DNA from 4 places in the Blautia stercoris genome. Region 3 is predicted to be linked to each of the others. Evidence: riboswitches for the same ligand, from Rfam matches in the RefSeq annotation. Region 3 holds a riboswitch; each other region holds the start of a gene.
The links. A riboswitch is a leader RNA that binds a small molecule or an ion and turns the genes downstream of it on or off. The one in region 3 is predicted to bind cobalamin.
Positions count from the first base shown of each region.

Region 1: linked by a shared signal. The riboswitch ahead of ACYQ2D_RS00835 (ABC transporter substrate-binding protein) and the one ahead of ACYQ2D_RS10730 (leucine-rich repeat domain-containing protein) in region 3 are both predicted to bind cobalamin.
Region 2: linked by a shared signal. The riboswitch ahead of ACYQ2D_RS14585 (energy-coupling factor transporter transmembrane component T) and the one ahead of ACYQ2D_RS10730 (leucine-rich repeat domain-containing protein) in region 3 are both predicted to bind cobalamin.
Region 4: linked by a shared signal. The riboswitch ahead of ACYQ2D_RS08240 (DUF2284 domain-containing protein) and the one ahead of ACYQ2D_RS10730 (leucine-rich repeat domain-containing protein) in region 3 are both predicted to bind cobalamin.

Region 1 covers NZ_BAAHYF010000001.1:153,460-156,642, reverse strand. Annotated here, with positions in the region: gene ACYQ2D_RS00835 (ABC transporter substrate-binding protein) at 1-1,526, opposite strand, end outside; cobalamin riboswitch at 1,775-1,962, opposite strand; gene ACYQ2D_RS00830 (sugar phosphate isomerase/epimerase family protein) at 2,090-3,010, opposite strand; gene iolE (myo-inosose-2 dehydratase) at 3,036-3,183, opposite strand, start outside.
Region 2 covers NZ_BAAHYF010000002.1:1,036,479-1,039,661, forward strand. Annotated here, with positions in the region: gene ACYQ2D_RS14575 (DUF6512 family protein) at 1-287, opposite strand, end outside; gene ACYQ2D_RS14580 (8-oxo-dGTP diphosphatase) at 433-897, shown strand; cobalamin riboswitch at 1,010-1,199, shown strand; gene ACYQ2D_RS14585 (energy-coupling factor transporter transmembrane component T) at 1,312-2,271, shown strand; gene ACYQ2D_RS14590 (ABC transporter ATP-binding protein) at 2,306-3,183, shown strand, end outside.
Region 3 covers NZ_BAAHYF010000002.1:203,136-206,318, forward strand. Annotated here, with positions in the region: gene ACYQ2D_RS10725 (ROK family transcriptional regulator) at 225-1,370, shown strand; cobalamin riboswitch at 1,496-1,653, shown strand; gene ACYQ2D_RS10730 (leucine-rich repeat domain-containing protein) at 1,814-2,662, shown strand; gene ACYQ2D_RS10735 (Ig-like domain-containing protein) at 2,812-3,183, shown strand, end outside.
Region 4 covers NZ_BAAHYF010000001.1:1,704,230-1,707,412, reverse strand. Annotated here, with positions in the region: gene murA (UDP-N-acetylglucosamine 1-carboxyvinyltransferase) at 1-975, shown strand, start outside; cobalamin riboswitch at 1,086-1,290, shown strand; gene ACYQ2D_RS08240 (DUF2284 domain-containing protein) at 1,646-2,188, shown strand; gene rpoN (RNA polymerase factor sigma-54) at 2,210-3,183, shown strand, end outside.

The DNA.
Region 1 (3,183 bases), on a different contig from region 3:
ACATTTTTAGAATAAATCATACTGGAGTTATAATATCCGTCAATTAAAACTGCTGCATCATCAATCAGAATCTGCTGCATCTGGAAGATTAAATCTTCACGTTTATCCGGATCCATTTCTGTCTTTAACTCATTGAACAACTTATCATATTCTTCATTGGAATATGCGCAGTATGTACTTTCAGTTGCCCAGTTTGCCATATAGGCATAAGGATCTCCAGTACCTACTGTAATCCAGTTATTGTTATTAAAGTCATAATCTAAGGCTGCCAGTTTACTCCACTGGTCATCAGAGCTTCCATATTCAGCAGTCACACCAATTCCGATTTCTTTTAAGTACTGAGTATGTGCATCAGAAAATTCATTTAACAGACGGTTTTCATAAGAAATATAACGCAGGTTAATATTTTTTCCATCAAGCTCACGGATTCCATCACCATCGGTATCTACAATTCCTGCATCATCCAATAATTTCTTTGCACCTTCCGGGTCATAAGTATAAGGATTGTTCAGTTTATCATATCCATAAGACAGAGTCGATGGAAGAACAGAAAATCCTGGTGTATAAAGTCCTCCGATTGTCTTGGAATTACAAATGGTATCGTAGTCAATTGCCATTAAGATTGCCTGACGCAGTGTCTTATTTCCAAGTACACCATCAAAGTTCATCCAGGAGAATCCACAACGTACACCTGGTGCAATATCTACTGTATAGTCATCTGAATCCTGGAATTTCTGAATATCTGCTACGTTTGTGATATTTTCAACCAAGTCTACCTGACCACTCTCCAGAGCCATTGCCTTTGCAGAGTTATCTCCCATATACATCAGATTTACTTCGTCATAAGGGACATCTTCACGATAATTTGGATTTGCAACCAGTGTATATCCAACACCGACACCATTAAATTCTTTAATCATGTATGGACCGGTACCGATTGTTCCATTATCAAAGTTTTTGGTATGTTCTACATCCACAATGCCCATAGTCGGGTGACTGAGCTGTCCCATCAAGTTTGCATAAGGCTGTGTTGTCTGGATGGTCAGTGTTCCTGCCTCATCATCTGCTGTGATTGTTGCTTCAAATTCCAGATATTTTTCCGGTTTTGCAGAACCAGATGGTCCAACTTCTCTTAAGTGTTCGTAACATTCCTTTACTTTACTTGCTGTCAGATCACATCCATCTGAGAATTTTAATCCTTTTTTCAAAGTAATGACCCATTCCGTATGATCATCATTTACCGTATAACTGTCTGCCAGCCACGGAGTAACTTCCATGTTATCATCAAATTTAAATAAGGTTTCTGTAATACCGTAACGCATTGCATTCCAGCCACCGTTCTCATCCCCTGCGGTATTGACACTTCCGTCTGTGTACATGGCACAACCGAAATTTAAAACCTTTTCATCACTGTTACTTGATGATTTTGCAGCCTTTCCTGAGGAAGAAGAACTTCCACATCCTCCAAGTACACTTACTGCCATCACAGTTGCCATCATCAGCGCTACTACATGTTTCTTTCTCATTTGCTTCATCCTTCCTATACTGGTTCTTCTTCATAAATTACATTTGCCTTTTATAGACGTGGACAAAAGTCTGCTTCTTTTTACGCTTTTTTCTGTTTTTAAGCGCAAAAAAGCCGGATACCAAAGCATCCGACTGTTAAAGATTCTTAATTTGATAATAGATAACGTCAAAAATAATCTGCTATTTAACATAAATAGCAGAGTGCTTTTTCATCTGTACAACTTAAGCTTCTCGTCTTCCGCAAGAACTTTTGTTAAAGAGGTAAGCAGGTTTCCTGACTTAAGCATACACATTAAAAGCGCCTTCCCAGAATAAACTATCTTTCCAGTGGCATTTTGCTTTTAACCAGCTATCACAGTGACGGGATCGTCCCGAATTCGCATCGGGTTCTCTTTTAATCAGACGACTGTCTGAACTTATCTCTGTGGCATATTCGCCAACATTCTATAAATAATTTTATTTAACACCATTAATATACAAGATAAACCATCTTTTTGTCAATAAAAATATCAGATAAAATTAAAATCTTATCTGATATTTTTATTTGCTCTTAGTTTTTTAATTATTTTCCAAGCAATTCTTTCTCAATTCTTTCTCTTGCTTCCGGTGCCTGTTTATCCATCTTTTCCGGGAATCCAAACATAGACACACACGCAATATTATCGCCTCCGACCTTTGGTGCGTCTGTTTTTAACTGCTTATTTGCGAAATCCATGTCTCTTAAGGTTTCAAAGATTCCATCGAAATCAACATCTCCTTCTCCCATTGCAAGGTGCTGATGAATCGTTACATCGGATTTTCCTCTTGCATTTAACCATGGTGGATTTGCAATGTAACGGCAATCTAAGGTCTGATTAAAGGTATCCGCAAATAATACATGAGTCAGCTCGTCTCCTGCATAGCGAAGCATGGAACGTACCTCTCCTTTTCCTTCATCGTAGAAGAATCCATGAGGAGAAGAATAGACATAACCTAAATTTCTGGAACGGAACGATTTTACCATATCGCAGGTCTCGTTATTGAGTTCACAAAAATCGTACGGATGAGACTGAATTTCTACACGGAGTCCTTCCCTCTCAATAATCGGAAGCAGTTCTTCCATCGAACGAAACCACATGCCATTACAGATTTCCTGCTGATTCGGGTCACCGGATAATTCGGTATTAATAACCGGAACTCCCATATTCACTGCGATTTCAATCATTCTCTTCCAATTTGCAACTGCCATCTTACGCTGTTCTTCCGTCGGACCGGACCAACGGTAAACTACGATGAAAGAGGAAATTTCAACACCGGTTTCCCGAAGTGCTTTTCGATATTCCTGCTCACACTCTTTTGAAAAAAGCGGATGTTTATAAAATGGATTAATTCTTGGATGTGGAGACTGCTCAATATATTTATAGCCCCAGTCTGCGACCTGATGAACCATACGATTGATATCCATCTGTTTTGCCAATACGTCTACATCAAATGCAATTTTCATAGTCTTATCCTGCCTTTCTTAAACTTTATAATCCACAAACCTTGCGGATGTACTTACGTGCCTTAATTGCATATTCTAATGGATTTGCTTTTGCAGGATCCTGCTCTGCCTCTACAACAACCCAGCCCTCATAGCCTGCTTCTTCTAAGATAGAAAAGATTGGTGCAAAGTCT
Region 2 (3,183 bases), 830 kb from region 3:
AGCAGAGTATAAAAGACAACTACAATTAGCCCCATGCCAAGAAAGATTCCACAGGTTCGGACCTGTAAAAAGTTTTTGGGAAGCCTATCCCGAAAGAAAAAAAGCTCAAAAATAGTCAGAAAAAACATGGGAAAGAATAATAATTTTAAATGTTCCCAGGTAGATTCATTTACGGCAGAAAAAAGCCCGACAATGGCATTGTTTTGTGACCATTCGTAAGTAAAATGAAGCAGAGTGCCGAGAATGGAAATAAAAAGAAACCGATAAATATTTGTTTTTAAAGTCATAATAAAATCCTCGCAGTATCTAAGGTTTCTGATAGTATATGCAGATGGAGAAAGAGATATACAAAAAAGTAAAAATGATGTAGAAAAGAGATACTTGATATGGTATATTTTTTGATAGAAATCTGCAAAAATGGAGGAAAATGCAATGGATAGAAGCCAACCAATGGAATTAGCCAACATGTGTATGCTCTATGATGAGAAGGGACGTGTTCTGGTAGAGGAAAAAATACTCGGAGAAAATGAGAAGGGAATTATCTTTCCGGGTGGGCATGTAGAGCCGGGAGAATCTCTTAAGGATTCCGTTATTCGTGAGATGAGAGAAGAAACCGGTCTTATCATTTCAAATCCAAAGCTTTGCGGGATAAAAGACTGGATTCGGGAGGATGGAACAAGGTATCTTGTACTTTTATATAAGACGGATGAATTTACAGGAGAATTGAAAAGTTCAGAAGAGGGGAAGGTGTTCTGGGTAGAACGGGAAAACCTTTCATCTTTAAATCCGATTTGGAATTTGAATGAACTAATGGAAATTTATGAAACCGATGATTTCTTTGAATTTTTCTTCGCGTTTAAAGATGGAAAATACGAGGATGGAACGCTGGTAGGATAATCAAAGCGATAACCGGAAATTTGGGGAAAGAAAGACCGCTTGACAAACTCTATGATAAAGCGTACTATGAAAGAAATATGACAAAATTCAACAAAACAATGAAATAAAATAAATGAATCGATAGTACAAATGCATGAAAATCGGATGATTTTCGGAACGTGCGGTGAGATTCCGCAACAGACTTTATCCCTACTGTAATCAGGACGAAAACTGCGAATCCATTGGAAGAAATTTCTTCTGAGAAGGGCAGCAAGTAGGTTAGAACTGCGAGCCAGGATACAGGCATTTGGAGATTAAAACACAAAATTTGTTTCCGCAGGCATAGACGGAAACAAATTTTTTGTACGATAAATTTTTATTTTCATTGATTTTGAAAGCAGTTTTTTGAAAATAAAAATGAAAAGAGGGCAAAAGATGAAAGAAAAAAGAGGGGATGCTTTTTCAGATTGTCATCCGGCGGTGAACTTTTTCTGGTTTGCAGCAGTCATTTTGATAACAATGTTGAACAGCCATCCGGTTTTTCTGGGAATTTCGTTCCTGGGAGCATTTTGTTATGCATCCAGACTTCAAGGCTGGCAGAGAGTATTAAAATTTAATCTGCTTGCAACACTTCCGGCAATGATAATTGTGGCATTTATTAATCCTGCTTTTAATCATTATGGAGTGACGATGTTATTTTATCTAAAAACCGGACCGGTTACGTTAGAGGCAATTATATATGGACTGGTACTGGCATCGATGCTTTTTATTTCGATTCTATGGTTTTCCTGTTACAACAAAGTGATGACAACAGATAAATTTGTGTATCTGTTTGGTCGTGTGATTCCGGCACTTTCTTTGGTATTATCTATGGTATTTCGGTTTGTGCCGAGATTTGGACAGCAGCTGACCGTCATCCGAAATGGACAAAAAGCAATTGGAAGAGATGTAAAGAACGGAAATATTTTTAAGAAAATGCGTCACGGTATTACGATTTTTTCTGTATTGGTTACCTGGGCACTGGAAAATGCAATTGATACATCAGATTCGATGCGTGCAAGAGGATATGGCTTAAAAGGGAGAAGTGCTTTTGCGATCTTTCGATTTGATAATAGGGATGGGATTGTAACAGGCACTTTACTGGCATTGATGGGAGTGTATTTTGGTGGAATGGCAGCGGGCATTAGCTTTGCACAGTATGACCCACAGATTAAAATCGGCGGACTTCCGCTGACCCCCCTTAGCGTCATTATTTATGTGGCGTGGGCAGGATTTTGTTTCTTTCCTGTGATTTTAGGTGTGCTTGAGGATAGAAGATTTGAGAAACTTAAAAAAATGGCGGATATGGAGCGCAGGCTTCCATGGTATTTGACAGACCCGAAAAAAATGATGTGAGCACCAAAAATAAAAGAAAGCAGGTTATAAAAAATTGAATTGTATCGAAGTAAAAAACTTTAGTTTTCAATATCCAAAAGAAAACCATGTGGCACTTTATCAGGTATCCATGGAAGTAGAAGAAGGTTCGTTTGTTGTACTGTGTGGAAAGAGTGGGTGCGGAAAAAGCACTCTGCTTCGGCAGTTTAAAAGTGTGCTTGCTTCACATGGAGAAAAGAAGGGAGAAATTTTATACGGCGGGCAGAATCTGGAAGACGTGGATTTGCGGACACAAAGTGCAGAGATTGGATATGTGCTTCAAAATCCCGATAATCAGATTGTAACCGATAAAGTCTGGCATGAACTTGCTTTTGGATTAGAAAGCCTTGGCTATGATACGCCTACGATTCGGCTTCGGGTGGCAGAGATGGCTTCTTATTTTGGAATCCATTCCTGGTTTTTAAAAAATGTCAGTGAATTATCGGGAGGACAAAAACAGCTTTTAAATCTTGCCTCTGTTATGGCAATGCACCCGAAACTTTTGATTTTAGATGAACCGACTTCCCAGCTAGACCCGATTGCTGCTTCTGATTTCTTAGAAACTGTACGAAAAATAAACCGGGATATCGGAACGACTGTGATTTTAACCGAACACCGCTTAGAAGATGTTATTCCATGGGCAGATAAAGTATATGTCATGGATAAAGGAAGGATGATAGCAGACGGAACACCGAATGAAATTGGGGAGCAGTTAAGAACAATGGGACATGATATGTTTCTTTCTATGCCGGCACCGATGCAGATTTATGCCGGAACAAACAGTTCCCTTCGCTGCCCGCTTACCGTTAGTCAGGGACGACGCTGGCTGTCAGAGGAATTAGAGACAAAAAGTATAAAAATAAAAAAAGAAAGAAATCAGGAAGAGACAGCAAA
Region 3 (3,183 bases):
CTCTCCTTATTTTAAAAAATACTTTTCTTTTTCACTTATGCTTATTACTTAACTGTAAGTGAAGTATATAATAAGAGGAAAAAATATGTCTATTGACATAAAAAATAATTTTTTAAAACTTATTTTGGTTAAAATGCACATAAAATATTCTTGTTTGCGTTTCATAGTATACTGTATTAAAATGGAACTATGACTGAAAAGTATGGAAAAGCAAGGAGGACAAAATGAGCGAACGAGGCGTTACTACGATTACATTAAAACAGATTAATAAAGAAAAGGTATATCAATATATTTATCGTACGAAACAGACTTCAAAACTTCAGATTGTGCAGGATTTAAAGATGGGTCTGTCTACTGTCAGTCAAAATTTAAATGTGCTTGAAGAAGAAGGTCTGATTCAAAGAGATGGCTATTTCGAATCAACGGGTGGAAGGAAGGCACAGGTGATTCAGATTGTATCAGATGTCCGGATTTCAATAGGAATTGGAATTTTAAAAAAAATGTTTTATATTGTTGCAATTGATTTATATGGAAAGGTGATTGCAAAAGACACCATTGATTTGGATTATAGCGATACAGAAGAATATTATGAAAAGGTAGCAAATAAAATAGATGAATTTATAGAAGAATACAAATATCAGAAAGAAAGAATCCTTGGTGTTTCGATTGCAACTCAGGGAATTATTTCTCCGGATGGTTCCGGAGTCATGTATGGTACGATTATGAATAATGTGAAGATGCGTCTGTCTGATTTTTCTTCTAAGCTGCCTTATCCATGCCGTCTGGTACATGATTCAAAAGCGGCTGCTTATCTGGAATTATGGAATCATTCGGAACTCGACAGTGCAGTGGTGTTTTTATTAAATCGCAACCTTGGTGGAGCGATTATTACAAATCGAAAGGTGCATGAAGGAAGTTTCATGCATAGCGGAGTGATTGAACACATTTGCATTAATTCAGATGGACCGCTGTGTTATTGTGGAAACCGTGGCTGCCTGGAAACCTATTGTTCCGCAAATTCACTGTCTGAAATTGCAGGAATGTCAATAAAGGAATTTTTTGAAAAACTAAGAGAAAATAAAGAGGAGAATATAAAGCAAATCTGGAAAGAGTATTTAAAACATCTGGCATTTGCCATGAGAAATCTGAATCTGGTCGTTGACGGACCGATTATTATCAGTGGGTATCTGGCACCCTATTTTATGGAGAATGATTTGAATTATCTGTTAAAACAGATCAATTTATCGCTTCCGTTTGAGTTTCCAAAAGAAAATCTGATAGTTGGGACAAATGGACAGTACACTCCGGCAATCGGTGCAGCTCTTTTTTATGTGAAAAAGTTTATTGATGGAATTGCTCCGACGATTTAACTTTCCGGTGACCGAGATGATAATCACGACGACAGAATTTGTTGTATATAAAGAGTCTGATATTGCTAAAAGAAAGTTTTAAACTTGCTTTACAAAAATGGAAAAATAAAGTATAATTACAGAAAATAAATAAGTTTTAAAACGGTCCTTGACGAAATAATGAAAACAGAAAAAATGATTTAAGATAGGTTAAAAGGTAAGCTCGGTGAGAAACCGGCGCAGTTTCCCCTACTGTAACACAGATGTTGTGAAGCCAGAAAACTGCCGTTTTTTAAATTTAAATTTATTTTCGGGAAAAGAAAGTAAATTTATTTTTGTGTATGTGAATAAACATTTTAAATATGTGACAGCAACTCTGGCATGCGAAAAGTAAAGAAAGAAATTTCCCGTGATCTGGGAGATTTCTTTTTCTTTACCAATTTAGCTTGATGAAAAGGAAAAGAATGGATAAGACAATGGGACAAATATTAACGTGGAAAGCAAAAGAAAAAAATGTTTTTACCAGAGCACAGGGAAAGAAAGTACGGGAAAAAGAACTGGTACTGGCTTCGGATTGCAGAAAGATAGAAGATGAAGCACTGATGAATAACGTAAAAATTAAAAGAGTACAGATTCCTTCATCGGTAACAGAAGTCGGAAAACAGAGCTTTGCAAATTGTACAGCTTTAAATGAGCTGTGTTTTGATAACATAGAAAGAATTAAGCAGGAAGCATTTTCGTGTTGCATCAGAGTTCGGAAAGCAGAATTTTCCAAAAAACTGCAGTACATTGGAAAAGGTGCTTTTTTTCGGTGTAAAAAACTGGAAACAGCGACTTTTCCTGAAAGTGTAACGTGTGTGTATCTAGCGGAAGAGGTATTTTATGGATGTGAAAGTCTGAAGGAAATTAAGATTCCAAAGTCTGTCCAGGAAATTAAAAGTCGTGCCTTTTATAAATGTTTAAATCTTGAAAAGGTAGAATTTCCATTGGCACTTCGGAAGATTGGTTCTCAGGCATTTTATCAAACAGCATTAAAAGAACTGGAACTTCCGGATGGACTGCGTGAGATTGGAGACAGTGCATTTTTAAAATGTAACAATCTGGAATCCGTGAAAATTCCAGAAAGTGTGAAGCGGATAGGAAAATGGGCATTTCATGGATGTCATCGTCTGAAAGTAGTTGAGATTGCTCATGAACCGGAATTTATCGGAGACTGGATTGTAAACAAAAGTACGGTGATACGGTGCAGAAAAGACAGCAAAGTAGAAGCATACTGTAAAAAGTTTGAATTTGCAGTAGAATACATAGAGTGAAAAATACTGCGGATAGTTATGAACTATTTCATTATAACACAGTAGACACAAGGATAAATGAAGACCTTTCCTGATGGGAAGGTCTTTTTTTATATAACGCAAAAGAAATAATGCACTCTCAAAGCGCATAAAAAGAAGGAGGAAACAAAATGAAACAGAGAAAGAACAATCGATTTCTGGCAATGCTGATGGCGATGTTAATGATTGTATCAACTGTTGCAACGGGTTGGTATCCGGTTGTTGCAAAAGCAGATACAAATACAGGCATTACCTTAACTGTAATCGGCGATACCGGAAATCACAGTAAAAATCTGGATGAACATACCGGATATGTGTATTGGTTAAAAGACCAGCCGCTTAATATTGATGTAAACAGTCTGGAAAGTTATTATGTGGCTGAAAACTGTAAAGACCAGATTAAGGCTGCATTAAAAGAAGCAAAGATTGACTATCATTTTTCAGATGAAGGCAGCTGCTTCCCAGATGATATGAAAAATAAGGACGGAGTTGACTTACAGAGT
Region 4 (3,183 bases), on a different contig from region 3:
AAATCCGCAGAAGTTCCACTTCCGGGCGGATGCAATATCGGAAGTCGTCCGATTGACCAGCATTTAAAAGGATTCCGTGCACTGGGTGCATCCGTAGATATTCTTCACGGTGCAGTCGTTGCAAAAGCAGAGAACTTGACAGGAAAACATATTTTCCTGGATATGGTATCTGTAGGTGCTACAATCAATATCATGATGGCAGCTGCAATGGCAACCGGAAATACCATTATTGAAAATGCAGCAAGAGAGCCGCATGTTGTCGATGTGGCAAACTTCTTAAACAGCATGGGAGCAAGTATCAAGGGTGCAGGTACCGATGTAATCCGTATTCAGGGTGTAGAAAAGTTACATGGAACAACTTATTCCATTATTCCGGATCAGATTGAAGCCGGAACATTTATGTGCGCAGCCGCAGCGACCAGAGGCGATATCATGGTAAAAAATGTAATTCCGAAACATCTGGAAGCAACAACTGCAAAATTAGAAGAAATCGGATGTCAGGTAGAAGAATTTGATGATGCGGTGCGTGTAGTGGCAAACAAACGTCTGACTCGTACTCATGTAAAGACTATGCCATATCCGGGTTATCCAACCGATATGCAGCCTCAGTTTGCAGTCGCACTTACTTTGGCAGAAGGAACAAGTATTGTAACAGAATCTATCTTTGAAAATCGTTTTAAATATGCGGACGAGCTTTCTCGTATGGGTGCCAATATCAAAGTAGAAGGAAATACAGCAATCATTGATGGCGTGGAAAAACTGACAGGCGCAAGAGTCAGCGCACCAGACCTTCGTGCAGGTGCAGCACTTGTAATTGCCGGTCTTGCGGCAGAAGGATTCACAGTCGTAGATGATATTGTTTATATCCAGAGAGGATATGAGCGATTTGAAGACAAATTAAGAAGCCTTGGCGCTGAGATTGAACGAGTATCCAGTGAAAAGGAAATTCAGAAATTTCAGCTTAGAATCGGCTAAAAACCAGTAAAATAGCATAAAAAATAAGAAAAACGGTTTGGAATAAAATCCAAATCGTTTTTTCCTTGACAATGTTTAGCACCTGTGCTATGGTAAGTGCGTGTATAGATTTCATATCAACTTATTAAGTGCATCACAGACATTTTCCCCTCTTTTTTTGTCCGTGGTGAAAAGGGAATCAGGTGAAAATCCTGAGCGGTCCGGCCACTGTAAGCAAGGAGCGAAGCGCAAGAATCCATTGTATTAGAGCGTACGAGAAGGAGCGCCAAGCGTTGATAGGCAAGTCAGGAAACCTGCTTAAGTAAGTGAAAGGTTGAAACTTCCGAAGAAAGTTTTCCATCCATGATATCTGATATGGAACGCCTTATGCTTGAAAAAGCACGTATCAGAAGAACGGTACATTCTGATACAAACTTAGAGGAACCTGTGTACGGAATTTATACATCCTTTACTTTGAAAGGGCAGGAGAATTCCAAAAGCTGTATTCGTACATAAAACCTCCGCAAAAAATATGTATGATTGGTCAATACAGGTGGAGGAATTCCTCCTGCAAAAAGTTAAAATAGACAATAAAAACAAAGCTGTTATAGATAATAGTATCTTATCTGTAACGGCTTTTTTTGGTATAATAGAAAAAGTTAGTAAAGGTATTTGAAAGGGGAAATTTAAGATGAAAAAAATAGAAATGGAAAAACAGGCAAAAGCATTTGGATTTGCAACAATGAAATTTATGGAAACAAAAGATCTGGAGTTTGAACATGAATTTCGACAGTTTTGTGAGATGAATGACTGTGGGAATTATGGAAATAATTATGCCTGTCCACCGCTTTGCGGAACACCGGAGGAAATGGAGCAAAAGGTAAGAAAATACGAACATGCGTTGGTTTTTCAGTCAAGAACTCCGGTTCAAAATATTTTTGATGATGCAGAAACAAAAATTATTAAGAAGATGCATACAAACAAAACCTTACATGCGGTAGAAGAATTGAAAGAGCAGGGTCTGCCTGATAATGGAATGTTTATTATGTGCGGACCATGTAATTTCTGTGAGGAATGTAAAGCAAAAGCAAAAGAACCATGTGTAAATGAAAATATGCGTTTTTCATGTCTTTCTGCTTACTGTATTGATGCAGGAAAGATGGCAAGACACTGTAAGATGAACATGGAATGGAATGGAGATGTGGTTTCTTTTTTTAGTTTGTATGTTTTTTAAGTAAAAGGGTATGGGGTGTATATGAGACAAGAACTGAATTTAACACAAACGCAAAAACTATCGGAAAAGATGCTTCAATCCCTTCAGATTCTTCAGATGAATACGCAGGAATTAGAAGAGTACCTAAAAGAAAAAGAATTGGAAAATCCATTGATAGAATTGGAAGAAAATAGTAGTGATTCAGAAGAAAAAAATGATTTTCAAGAGAAACTGGAGTGGCTTGCCAAATCGGATGAACAAAACCGCATTTATTATCAGGATGAACAAAATGAGCAAAGAGAAGAACGGGAATTTCTAGAGAAAGAGAGAGGACTTCCTGAATATGTACTTTCTCAGTTGATTCCATTTTTTAAAACGGAGAAGGATTCGGAAATTTATGAATTTCTGGTATATTCTCTCGATGAACGGGGATATCTTATAGATAATGTAGAGGAACTTGCGGATAAATTTTTTCTGTCTGTAGAAGAGATGAAAGTTTACATAGACAGGCTGAAAAAATGTGACCCGGCGGGAGTAGGAGCGGCAGATTTACAGGAATGTCTGTTACTGCAACTCTTGCGCAGGGAAAATGAGAATCAAATTGTAAAGCAGATAGTAGAACATCATTTGGTAGAATTAGGGAAAAATCAGATTCCACAGATTGCAAAAGCGCTTAAAATTTCACGTGATGAGGTAGTAAGAGCTTGCGAAGAGATTCGGAAGCTGAATCCAAAACCTGCGCAGGGATTTGCTTCGAAAAATCATTTGAGTTATCTGGTTCCGGATGTGACGGTTGTAAAATTTAAAGAATATTTTGAAATTATTCTGAATGAAAAAAATGCTTACAACAAACCATTTAGCTCTTATTATCTGAGTCTGATGAAGGAAGACAGCTCTATAGAGGTAAAAGAGTATCTTCAGGAAAAATATAAACAGGCGCAATGGATTTTTCAGTGTGTTGCTTCTAGAAAAGATACCATGATGAAGATATGTAGAATTCTGGTAGAAGAACAAAA